DNA from 2 places in the Glutamicibacter sp. V16R2B1 genome. Region 1 is predicted to be linked to the other one. Evidence: riboswitches for the same ligand, from Rfam matches in the RefSeq annotation. Region 1 holds a riboswitch; the other holds the start of a gene.
The links. Region 1 has a riboswitch for thiamine pyrophosphate ahead of thiM (hydroxyethylthiazole kinase). Riboswitches for the same ligand answer to the same signal wherever they lie in the genome.
Positions count from the first base shown of each region.

Region 2: another riboswitch for thiamine pyrophosphate. It lies ahead of FDN03_RS04380 (3-oxoacyl-ACP reductase); the one in region 1 lies ahead of thiM (hydroxyethylthiazole kinase).

Region 1 is NZ_VATX01000002.1:37,544-42,896, reverse strand. Features, by position in the region: gene thiE (thiamine phosphate synthase) at 1-430, opposite strand, end outside; gene thiM (hydroxyethylthiazole kinase) at 499-1,284, opposite strand; TPP riboswitch at 1,276-1,370, opposite strand; gene FDN03_RS00760 (hypothetical protein) at 1,437-3,026, opposite strand; gene FDN03_RS00755 (aldehyde dehydrogenase family protein) at 3,103-4,536, shown strand; gene pgm (phosphoglucomutase (alpha-D-glucose-1,6-bisphosphate-dependent)) at 4,558-5,353, opposite strand, start outside.
Region 2 is NZ_VATX01000007.1:50,128-55,480, forward strand. Features, by position in the region: gene FDN03_RS04370 (siderophore-interacting protein) at 1-527, shown strand, start outside; gene FDN03_RS04375 (LLM class flavin-dependent oxidoreductase) at 542-1,882, opposite strand; gene FDN03_RS04380 (3-oxoacyl-ACP reductase) at 1,879-2,682, opposite strand; TPP riboswitch at 2,762-2,856, opposite strand; gene FDN03_RS16390 (hypothetical protein) at 3,000-3,158, shown strand; gene FDN03_RS04385 (HNH endonuclease family protein) at 3,305-4,033, shown strand; gene FDN03_RS04390 (hypothetical protein) at 4,235-4,444, shown strand; gene FDN03_RS04395 (bifunctional UDP-sugar hydrolase/5'-nucleotidase) at 4,707-5,353, shown strand, end outside.

The DNA.
Region 1 (5,353 bases):
GGTCCTTCTTGGTGGGGGTGGCCCGGATCGCCCCGACGCCCAGGTAGTCGATCATCGAGGCGTTCGCGTTCGCCGCCGCCAGCTGCTCATCGGTGGAGGCGCTCAACCCCAAGGTGGCGTCCCCGATCAGTTCGCGCACCCGCTGCACCGGCAGGTCCTGCTGCCCGATGTGCACCCCGGTGACCGCGGCCCCGGCGGCCCGTGCCGCCAGGTACACGTCCACCCGGTCGTTGACCAGCAGTTCGGCCCGGCCCGCGGTGAGCTGACCGGCGGCCAGGGCCAGTTCATAGAATTCGCGCGCGCTTTCCTCCTTGGCGCGCAGCTGGATCCACTGCACGCCGGCCTGCACGGCGGCCTGGATGACCTCAAGGGTGCGGTGTGGGGTGCAGCTGGCGGTGTTGGCGACCAAATATACGCCGAGATTTCGCATGATTGTCCTTAAACCGCCCCCCTGCGGGGCCGGCGGGTTGAGTCGTGGGGGGATGAAGAATGAGGGATCTAGAGTTCCTCGATGCGCACCGCACCCAGTTCCTGCGGATCGGTCAGGGCCAGGGCGTCGAGGAACTGCGCGGCAAAGCTGCCCGGCCCCAGGGACAGGGCGGCGGCGCGTTCGGCGGCCCGCCCATAATAGGCGTGGGCGGCAACGGTGGAGGTGAACACGTCCTGCCCGGCGGCGATCGCCGCCGCGGCGAACGCGCCCAGGGCACACCCGCCGCCGGTGACGCGGGTCAGTTCGATCCCGTCGGTGTGCACCATGACCGTGCGCTGGGCGCTGACCACGGCGTCGGCCGGCCCGGAAATCGCGACCACCGCGCCGTGGCGTTCGGCCAGTTCCCGCCCGGCGGCGATGGCCGCGGCCACGGGGTCGGCCGAATCCACCCCGCGCCCGGCGGACTGGTGCCCGGCCAGGGCCATGATCTCCGAGGCGTTGCCGCGGATCAAGGCGGGGCGCAGCGAAACGATGCGCTGGGCGTAGCGCGTGCGCACCGGCAGCGCGCCAACGGCCACCGGGTCCAGCACCCAGGGCGTGTTGGCCTGGTTCGCGGCCTCGATCGCCTCATCCATGGCGGCCAGCTGTTCGGTGCTGGGGGTGCCCAGGTTCACCAGCACCGCGCAGGCGGTCTTCGCGAACGGCCCGGCCTCCCCGGGCAGGTTCGTCATGGCCGGGGCGGCGCCGGCGGCCAGCAGCGCGTTGGCGGTGAAGTTGGCGACCACGGTGTTGGTCAGGCAGAACACCAGGGGGCTGGTGTGGCGCAGTGAATGGATCACGGCAGGCAGGGTCATGTGCGACATCCCTCCGCTAGTTTGAACTAGTTCAGGTTCGACGGGTGTCATCTCAGTCGGCGGCGCCGACACCCCGTGTCACTCGTGACCGAGCGTACGCAATCGCCCACCCGTTGACAAACCTGTGACGCGCCGCACCGCGCCGCCCCAGGTCAGGGCCGGCCCGGCGCGCCCGGCGGTGCTGCAGGGCCGGCAGCAGCCGGGCGCCCATGTGCCGCTGACGGGTGCTTTTCGGGGCCGGGGTGCGGGATGAGCAGCCGCGCCGGGAAGCACAGCACCGCCAGGCTGAGCCCGACCCATCCGTAGTCAAACCCGTAGCCGCAGAACAGCAGGGCGCCCAGGGCGGCGGTCACGGTGCGCAGCGAACGCAATTCGATCACCTGCCGGTACCAGCGCTCCCAGTGCCCATCCACCGCCCAGGCCACCTGCATCCGCCGGCTGGCCAGGCGCACGGCGGCGTGGGCCAGCAACAGCACCGCCACCAGCAGCAGGATGAACGCCGCCGGGGCGGTGACCAGCCCCCACAGGTAGTCCAGTGGCGGGCGCAGCAGGAAGTAGACGCTGGCGGCCATCAGCAGCCCGGCCACCGGGTAGATCCAGCGCGGAAGCGGTCCCCAGTGCCGGGGCCCGGTCCGACCGGCCTTGCCGTGCACGTACCCCATGCTGCTGCCGGTGATCACCAGGTAGAGCAGGGCGGCGCCGGTGATCAGCACCATCAGGTGCATCCCCGGCCGTGCATCGGGCAGGGCCTGCGGCTGCGGTGAGTGCGTGGGCCACAGGACGAGCAGCAGGATCAGTGAGGCGCCCAGCGCCACGTACTGGGTGGCGAACAGGTGATCGCGCAGGGCGCGCACCGGATGCCGCGGCACGGCGGTGACGCCCTCGAAGTTCTGCGGCGGGCGCCAGAACAGCATCACCAGGGCGACGCCGAGCACGGCGTAGTTCCCTACCGAATCCCAGCCGTCGCCCAGCGCGCGCAGCCGCTCAAGGTCCCCGTCCGCGGCCTGCTGGTGGAACCACCGGGCCTTGTAGTGCAGGGCGGCCGCGCCGTTGGCGGCCAGGACCACGGCCACGGTGCGGTACAGCCGGTTCAGCCACACCCGGCGCAGCACCCGGTTGTCGTGCCGCGAGATCCCCGGCAGCGGCCTGCGGCGCAGGATCACCAGGCTGGCCAGGAGGGTGGCGGCCACCAGCAGCCCCAGGCAGAGGGCCAGGTACGGCAGCACCTCGCCGGCCGGGCGCAACCCGTCGGCGGCCGGGATGAAGTAGCTCATTTCCTCTTCGCTGAGCTCGCGCTGCGCGGTGGGAGCCCGGTAGGGCACATCGCCCGCCGCCCACAGCGCGGTGAGCGAGCCGGCCAGGACCAGGACGAGGGCCGCCACCAGCTTGCCCGGCACCAGCCCGGTGCGCGGCTGCGGGTCGGCGCTGCGCTGCACGCGCGGCCCGGTGAACTGGGCCAGCACGTAGACGAACCCGACCCACAGCGCCGGGGTGGCGGCCCGCCCCACCGCGCCCGGCCAGCCGCCGGGCACCGCCTGCCCCTCCGCGCTGATCAGGTAGAAGGCATCGAACCAGTCGGTGGAGACGGCGGCGAGGAACCCGATGAGCGCGCACCACCGGGCGTACCGGCGCGCCTGGGACAGCAGGTTCCCGCTCCCGCTCGGGCTGAGGGCCCGCAGGATCAGCGCCACCAGGGCGGCGGCGACGGCGAACGAGCCCAGCGGGGCGCTCAGGTCGGTCATCGGCCCTCCTTTATCCAGCCCAATGTATCAACCCGGTGGCGCAAACGGGGGCCGGGGGATGACGTACGCTCGAGCCATGGGAATCTTCACCTCACAGCAGCCGCCGGAACCGGTCGGGGAAACCGCGCCGCCGGTCGACGAGCACCCGGGCAAGATCGCGGAGATGATCGCGCACCTGCGCCGCTCCGCCGACGCGCGCATCACCCATCCGCGCCGTTTCCGCGCCCAGCAGCTGCGGGCCCTGGAGAAGATGCTGGCCGAACGCAAGGAGGACTTCATCGCCGCGCTCGCCGAGGACCTGGGCAAGAGCGCGACCGAGGCGAAGTTCTCCGAGATCGACTTCCTGCGCACGGAAATCGACGTTGCCCAGCGCCACCTGGCCGAGTGGATGGACTCCACCTCGGTGAAGGTGCCGCTGTCGCTGCAGCCGGCGATGGCCAAGATCGAGCCGCGGCCGCTGGGGGTGGTGCTGATCATCGGCGCCTGGAACTATCCGCTGCAGCTGCTGCTGGCCCCGCTGATCGCCGCGATCGCGGCCGGCAACGCGGCGGTGCTCAAGCCCTCCGAACTGGCCCCGGCCACCTCCGGCACGATCGCCCGGCTGCTGCCGCACTACCTGGACCCGCGGGTGTACGCGGTGTGCGAGGGCGGGGTGGACACCGCCACCGAGCTGCTGGCCGCGCGCTGGGACCACATCTTCTACACCGGCGGGGCGCGGGTGGCGCGGATCGTGGCGCGGGCGGCCGCCGAGCACCTGACCCCCACCACGCTGGAGCTGGGCGGCAAATGCCCGACCGTGGTGGACAACCACCTGCCGGCCACCGCCAAGCGGATCGCGTTCGCCAAGTTCATGAACAGCGGGCAGACCTGCGTGGCCCCGGACTACATCCTGTCCATCGGGGACGCGGACGCGCTGGTTGACCGCCTGGCCAAGGCGATTAGCAGCTTCTACGGCCGGGACCCGATCAGCCACCAGGACTACGGGCGGATCGTCTCACGCCAGCACTTTGAGCGGCTCACCGGGCTGCTGGAGCACGGGCGGGTGGTCATCGGCGGGCAGAGCGACGCCCAGACCCTGCGCCTGGCCCCCACGGTGATGCGCGACGTGGAGCTGGACAGCCCGCTGATGACCGAGGAGATCTTCGGTCCGATCCTGCCGGTGATCGAGGTGGAGTCCTTCGACGCGGCCCTGCAGTTCATCGCCGAACGCCCCGCCCCGCTGGCCGCCTACCTGATGAGCGAGAACCCGCGGCTGCAGTCGATCTTCTCCGACCGGGTGCGGGCCGGGGCGATCGTGCACAACGCGCCGATGACCCACCTGATCGTCCCGACCCTGCCCTTTGGCGGCGTGGGGGACAGCGGCATGGGTTCCTACCACGGCAAGCACGGCTTTGAGCGGCTCTCGCAGATGCGTCCGGAGCTGAACAAGACCACGGTGATCGACACCCTGAACGCCGTCTACCCGCCCTACTCCTGGGCCAAGCGCAAGTTCATCGACAAGCTCATCTAGCCCCGGCGCCGTGGCGGCGGGCTACACCTGGCCGGCCAGCGCGGCGTCCACGATCTGGCGGGCCTCGGCGAGCACCTGCTGCAGGTGCTCCTGGCCCACCGTGGATTCGGCGTAGATCTTGTAGATGTCCTCGGTGCCCGAGGGCCGGGCGGCGAACCAGGCGCGCTGGCTGGAGACCTTCAGCCCGCCGATCGGGTAGCCGCTGGCCTCGGTGGCCTTGGTGGTGATCGCGTCCCCGGCCAGCTGCGTGGCCTGCACCGCCTGCGCATCAAGCCGGCCCAGCACCTCCTTCTGCTGCAGGTCCGCCGGCGCGTCGAAGCGGGCGTAGTAGCTGGTGCCGTGTTCCCGCACCAGCTCGGCGTGCAGCTGGCTGGGGGACTTGCCGGTGACCGCACGGATCTCGCTGGCCAGCAGCGCCAGCATGATCCCGTCCTTGTCGGTGCTGAACGGGCGCCCGTCCCGGGTCAGGAAGGAGGCCCCGGCCGATTCCTCCCCGCAGAACACCGCCCGGCCGGTGGCCAGCGGCTGCACGAAGTACTTGAAGCCCACCGGTACCTCCAGCAGCTGGCGGCCGTGGGCGGCGATGACCCGGTCGATGAGCACCGAGGAGACCAGGGTCTTGCCCACCTGCGCGTCCCCCGGCCACTGCGGGCGGTGGGTGAGCAGGTAGTCGATGGCCACGGCCAGGAAGTGGTTCGGGTTCATCAGCCCGGCGTCCGGGGTGACGATCCCGTGCCGGTCCGCGTCCGCGTCGTTGCCGGTGGCGATGTCGTAGCTGCGGCGGTTCGCCACCAGGGAGGCCATCGCATCCGGGGAG
Region 2 (5,353 bases), on a different contig from region 1:
CCATCCGGTGGGTGGACCGCGCCGCGCAGGAACTGGCCATCGACTTCGTGCTGCATGATCAACCCGGTTCCGCCGGGGAGTGGGCGCAGGCCGCGCGCCCCGGGGACCGGCTGGTGATCTCGGCGGCCCGCGGCAAGTTCAGCCCGGACCCGGACTCGCAGTACTTCGTCCTCGGCGCCGATGAAACGGCGATCCCGGCGGCGTCCCGCGCCCTTGCCGCCCTGCCCGAGACGGCGCTGGGCGTGGCCCTGCTGGAGGTGGCCGGGCCGCAGGGCGAACTGCAGATCCCCCACCCTGCGGGAGTGGAGCTGCGCTGGCTGCACCGCAATGGACAGCCTCCGGGCACCACCGACCTGCTGGCCGAAGCTTTCCTGGAGCTGCCCACTCCCCCGCCACAGAGCACGGTGATCGCCCACGGCGAGCGCTCTGCCGCCAAGGCGATCTCCCGCATCGTCGCTGGCTGGGGCCTGGACAAGAAGCGGGTGCACGTCTCCTCCTACTGGACGCTACGCACCCGATCGCGCTGAACCGGCCCCGGCCGCTATCCGGGCTGGCTGGCTTCTTCGCGGGGCCGGGACGATGCGGGCAGGCCCAGTCCCAGATGCCCGCGCAGGGTCGAGGAGGAGTACGCGGTGCGGAAAAGTCCCCGGCGCTGCAGTTCGGGGATCACCAGGTCCACGAAATCCTCGATGCCGCCGGGCAGAGTGGGCGGCATCAGGTTGAAGCCGTCCGCCGCCCCGCAGTCCAGCCACTGCTCCATCTCATCGACAATGGACTGCGGGGTACCGATCATGGTGGCGTGTCCGCCTCCGGCGGCCAGCAGCCCCAGCAGTTCGCGCACCGTGGGCTGGTGCACGGCGATCAGCCGCTGGATCGTGGCATAGCGTCCCTTCGGTCCGGTGAAGCTGTGCAGTGGCGGCAGTTCGGGCACCGGGGCATCCAGGTCCCATCCGGAGGTGTCCTGCTGCACGAAGACGCCCAGCTGCTTGAGCGCGTCACCGGTGGGCAGCAGCTCGTTCAGTCGGCGCTGCTTGGCCCGGGCTTCCTCATGCGTGCGCCCCACATAGGTCACCAGACCCGGCATGATCGCCACCGCTTCCGGGTCGCGTCCGGCCGCGGCGATCCGGGAGCGCAGATCGGTACCGTAGTCCAGGGCCATCTGCCGATCGGCGGCCACCGCGTACACGGCCTCGGCATACTTCGCGGCCAGCTCCCGACCCTGCGGGGAGGAGCCGGCCTGGAACAACACCGGGGCCCGCTGCGGGCCGCCGGGAACGTTCAGGGGGCCACGCACCGTGAAGTGCTCCCCCACGTGTTCGATGGGCTGCAGAAGTTCCGGGCTGGCGAAGTCCCCGTCCCGGCTGGCCTGTATGGCCTGGGCCGGGAAGGAATCCCACAGTCGGCGCACCACCTGAATGAATTCATCGGCTCGCGCATATCGGGTGTCATGGTCCCCCAGCCCGGGCATCGAATGGTTCTGCGCCTCGGCATCCCACATGCTGGTGACCACGTTGACCCCGGCCCGTCCGCCGGAGAGGTGGTCCAGGCTGGCCAGCATTCTGGCGGCATGGAATGGGGAGTAGAAGCTGGAGGAGACAGTACACACCAAGCCTATGTGTTCGGTGTGCTGGCTCAACGCCGAGAGCAGGGTCAGCGGCTCGTAGAACCAGGTGGGTCCGGCCTTTGCGGCCTGCGGGGAGATGGATTGGCCGTCGGCCAGGAACACCGCGTCCAGCAGCCCGCGCTCTGCGGTCTGCGCCAGCTGCGTGTAGTACCCGGTGTCGCCCAGGCGTTCGGCAGCGGAGTCCGGGTCCCGCCAGGCAGCCTGGTGGTGGCCTGCACCGTAGATGAACAGGTTGAGTTTCAATTGCTTGGGGCTCATCCCTTAACCAGTCCCCCATCCACGATCAGGTTCTGTCCGGTCACGCCGCGGGCCCAGGGGGAGGCGAAGAACAGGACGGCGTCCGCCAGTTCGGCCGGGCTGGTGACCTTGCGCAGCGGTGTGCCGGAGGCGATGAAGTCAAAGACCTCTTCCGGGGTGGCCGCGGAGGCGTCGGTCGTGCGCAGCAGTCCGCCCGAGACCATGTTCACGGTGATCCCCTCGGGTCCCAGGTCATCGGCGAAGGTGCGGGTCAGCGACAGCAGTGCCGCCTTGGTGGCCGTGTAGTCGTGGTACGGGACCACCGGATGCTGGAAGAGGTTCGTGCCGATATTGATGATCCGTCCAAAACCGGCTTTGCGCATGTTCGGCAGCACGGCCTGGATTGCGGCGACCGGGGCCAGCACCGACCCGGTGAACTGCTTGCTCAAATCGGCCGCGCTGAGTTCGCCAGCCTTGGGCCGGGCGTCCCCGTTGAAGGAGAAGTCGACCAGCGCGTTGTTGACCAGCGTGGTCAGCGGCTTGCCGAAGTGCTCTTCGGCCTGGCGGACCAGGTCCTTCAGCTGCCCGGCTTCACGCACATCAGCCTGTACGGCCAGGGCCTGTTCGGGGTAGCGGACAGCCAGATCGTTGGCGGCCTGCCCCGAGGAGTGGTAGTTGAGGACCACGTTCGCTCCGGCGTCCAGGAAGGCGGTGCTGATGGCCGCGCCCAGCCCGCGCGCGGCGCCAGTGACCAACACCTGCTGCTCTGCCAGGGGCAGAGCACTGTTGCTGGTTTCGACGGTGGTGGTTTGTGTGTTCATGGTGTTCGAACTCCTTGAATGTGGGTCAAGGCGAACGGAACCCGGTGGATACGCCGCAGCCACTCAAAGGTGCGGGGCATCGTGGAATCCAGGACATTCCCTTCGCCAGTACTAACTGGTGCAGGTTCGACGGGTGTTTTCTCAGCCGCTGCGGCGGCACCCCGTGTCACTAACCCCATTCCTACCACATCCAGCGACCAGGCACCGACTTGGAGACTTTTTGGCCCGGACAATGCCGAGGCCGCGCCGTTGCCGTTACGAAAACGGACGGGACCGGACTCCTTGTCGCTTTGCCGGAACCGGCCTACGGTGAGGATATGGACACGGTAAATGACAAGGGCAAGGACCCCTACGCACCAGAAAACATCGACACCGGCGAAGTGTCACCCGAGCAGCTGAAGAAGTGGCGTGATGAGGGCGGGGCATCGCACACCCGTCCGGGCCAGGACGAGGATCCGGGAACCGCGACCAACTAGCGCGGTCTGCGTCACGGACACCACATGAAGGTGCCCCGGCGGTTCGGGCGATAGTGTCGCCCCGAAGCGATAAGGTGCTGGCTGTACACCACAGGCAGCACCTTATTTTTGGTGCGCCCACTGCATCGAAGGGAACCTTCTACCGCATGCGCAGCCCGCGTCGCTTCATCACCCTGGCCCTCTTGCTTGGCTCACTGTCACTGACCTCATGCTCGGCCGGGACGCTCAGCGATTTCAACCCCGACGCCGCTCCAGGGCAAACGCAGTCACAAGCCCCCTCCACCGGCGGCCCCATCACCGAAGAGCAAAGCCTTGAGTTCGCAGAATCGCTGGCGTTGCTTGAGGAAATCGACGTCAAGGGCCGCGCCCCGAAGACCGGGTACTCGCGCGAGGAATTCAGCAAGGGCTGGAAGGACCCCGACCGCAACGGGTGCGACGCGCGCAATGACATTCTCGCCCGGGACCTGAAGGACGTGGAATACCGGGAGGGACGCATTGAATGCGTGGTGCTCAGCGGCGTACTTGATGACCCCTACACCGGCAAGAGCATCTCCTTTGTGCGCGGGCAGGGAACCAGCAGCGCGGTGCAGATCGACCATGTGGTGGCGCTTTCGGATGCCTGGCAGAAGGGCGCCCAGCAGTGGGACGCCGAAACCCGCCTGAACTTTGCCAACGACCCGCTGAACCTGATGGCTGTGGATGGCCCGACCAATGCATCCAAGGGCGACAAGGACGCGGCAACGTGGCTGCCGCCCAACCGCTCCTTCCGGTGCAGCTACGTTTCCCGTCAGACGCAGGTGAAGGCGAAATATGACGCGTGGATGACAAAGGCCGAACAGGCGGCCATTGAGAAGATCCTGCGCAGCTGCCTCTAACCGCGCACACCCCCGGCTCACGGCGGTGAACCGGTTTTTCCTAGGTTTACCCTGCTCCCCGAGGCGCCGCTTCATCCCACTGCGGTAGGTGAGCAGGCACATCTAGTCCTTTCGGAGGATTCCTTCGGACAACTATTTGTGCAATTATTGTAATTACAGTCATTGGTTTTTCACGGGACAGCGTGGTCTACGGAACAAGGGATGCGTGATGCAGAGATGAAGATGCGGCTTCTGGGGGTTGCGCTTTTGGTGTGCGGTGCCGCGGTCTTCATCTTTGCCCTCAACGTCCAGCATCGTGAGTTGGCCTACGGTCTGCTTACCGGGGCATACCTGCTCTTCGTGCTGGCCGTATGCGCGCTGGTCGGACGAATCGTGGGAGCCTCGCGGGTGGGGCCACCCAGCGGCGAATGATCCGCACGCCCCCGTTGCGGCTCTGCACCGAAGCCGGCCACGATCACACGGTGAACGTGAAAGATCTGCTTGATAGTCAAACTGTGGCGCGGATTTCGCGATGAAAGCCGACCAGGCCGACCCGCTGCGGGAACGCCGTGTGAAGCGAGGCCACGTGAACGGCCCCCGACATCAACCCCACACTTCATCAAAAAGTATCGACAGGTTCACTCCCGTGGGATAAACATGTGACGATCACTTGTTTACCTCTAGGGGATTTTCCATGTCTACCTCCAGACGTCTGCCCAGGGTCGGTTTCACTGCCCTGGCGTCCTTTTCGCTCATTGCCTCCGGCGCCGTTGGCGCGCAGGCAGCGCCCACCGACCCAAGTCGGGCCAAGGAAGTAGAGCTCAACCTGCTGAGCATCAATGACTTCCACGGACGCATCCAGGCCGAGGGCGAATCTGCCGGAGCTGCAGTACTGGCCGGAGCGGTCGCAAAATATCGGCAGGAGAATGCGAATACCCTCTTTGTCTCGGCCGGCGACAACATCGGTGCCTCCACGTTCGCCTCCGCTTCACAGCAGGATGCGCCCACGATTGACGCGCTCGGCGCCGCCGGGTTGGACCTGTCGGTGGTGGGCAACCACGAATTCGATCGTGGTTTCCAGGACCTGGAGGAGCGTGTAATCCCCCGCTACGGCACCAAGTCCAAAGCCGAAGGAGCCGAGGGGGCGGACTATGCCCTCGGCGCGAACGTATACGAGAAGGGCACCAGCAAGCCGGTCCTCAGGGAGTACACAATCCGCGAAGTCGACGGTGTATCGGTCGGGTTCATCGGCACGGTCACCGCGGACACGGCCACGCTGGTTAGCCCCAGCGGGATCAGCGACCTCACCTTCGGCGACCAGCTCGAGGCCGCCAACCGGGT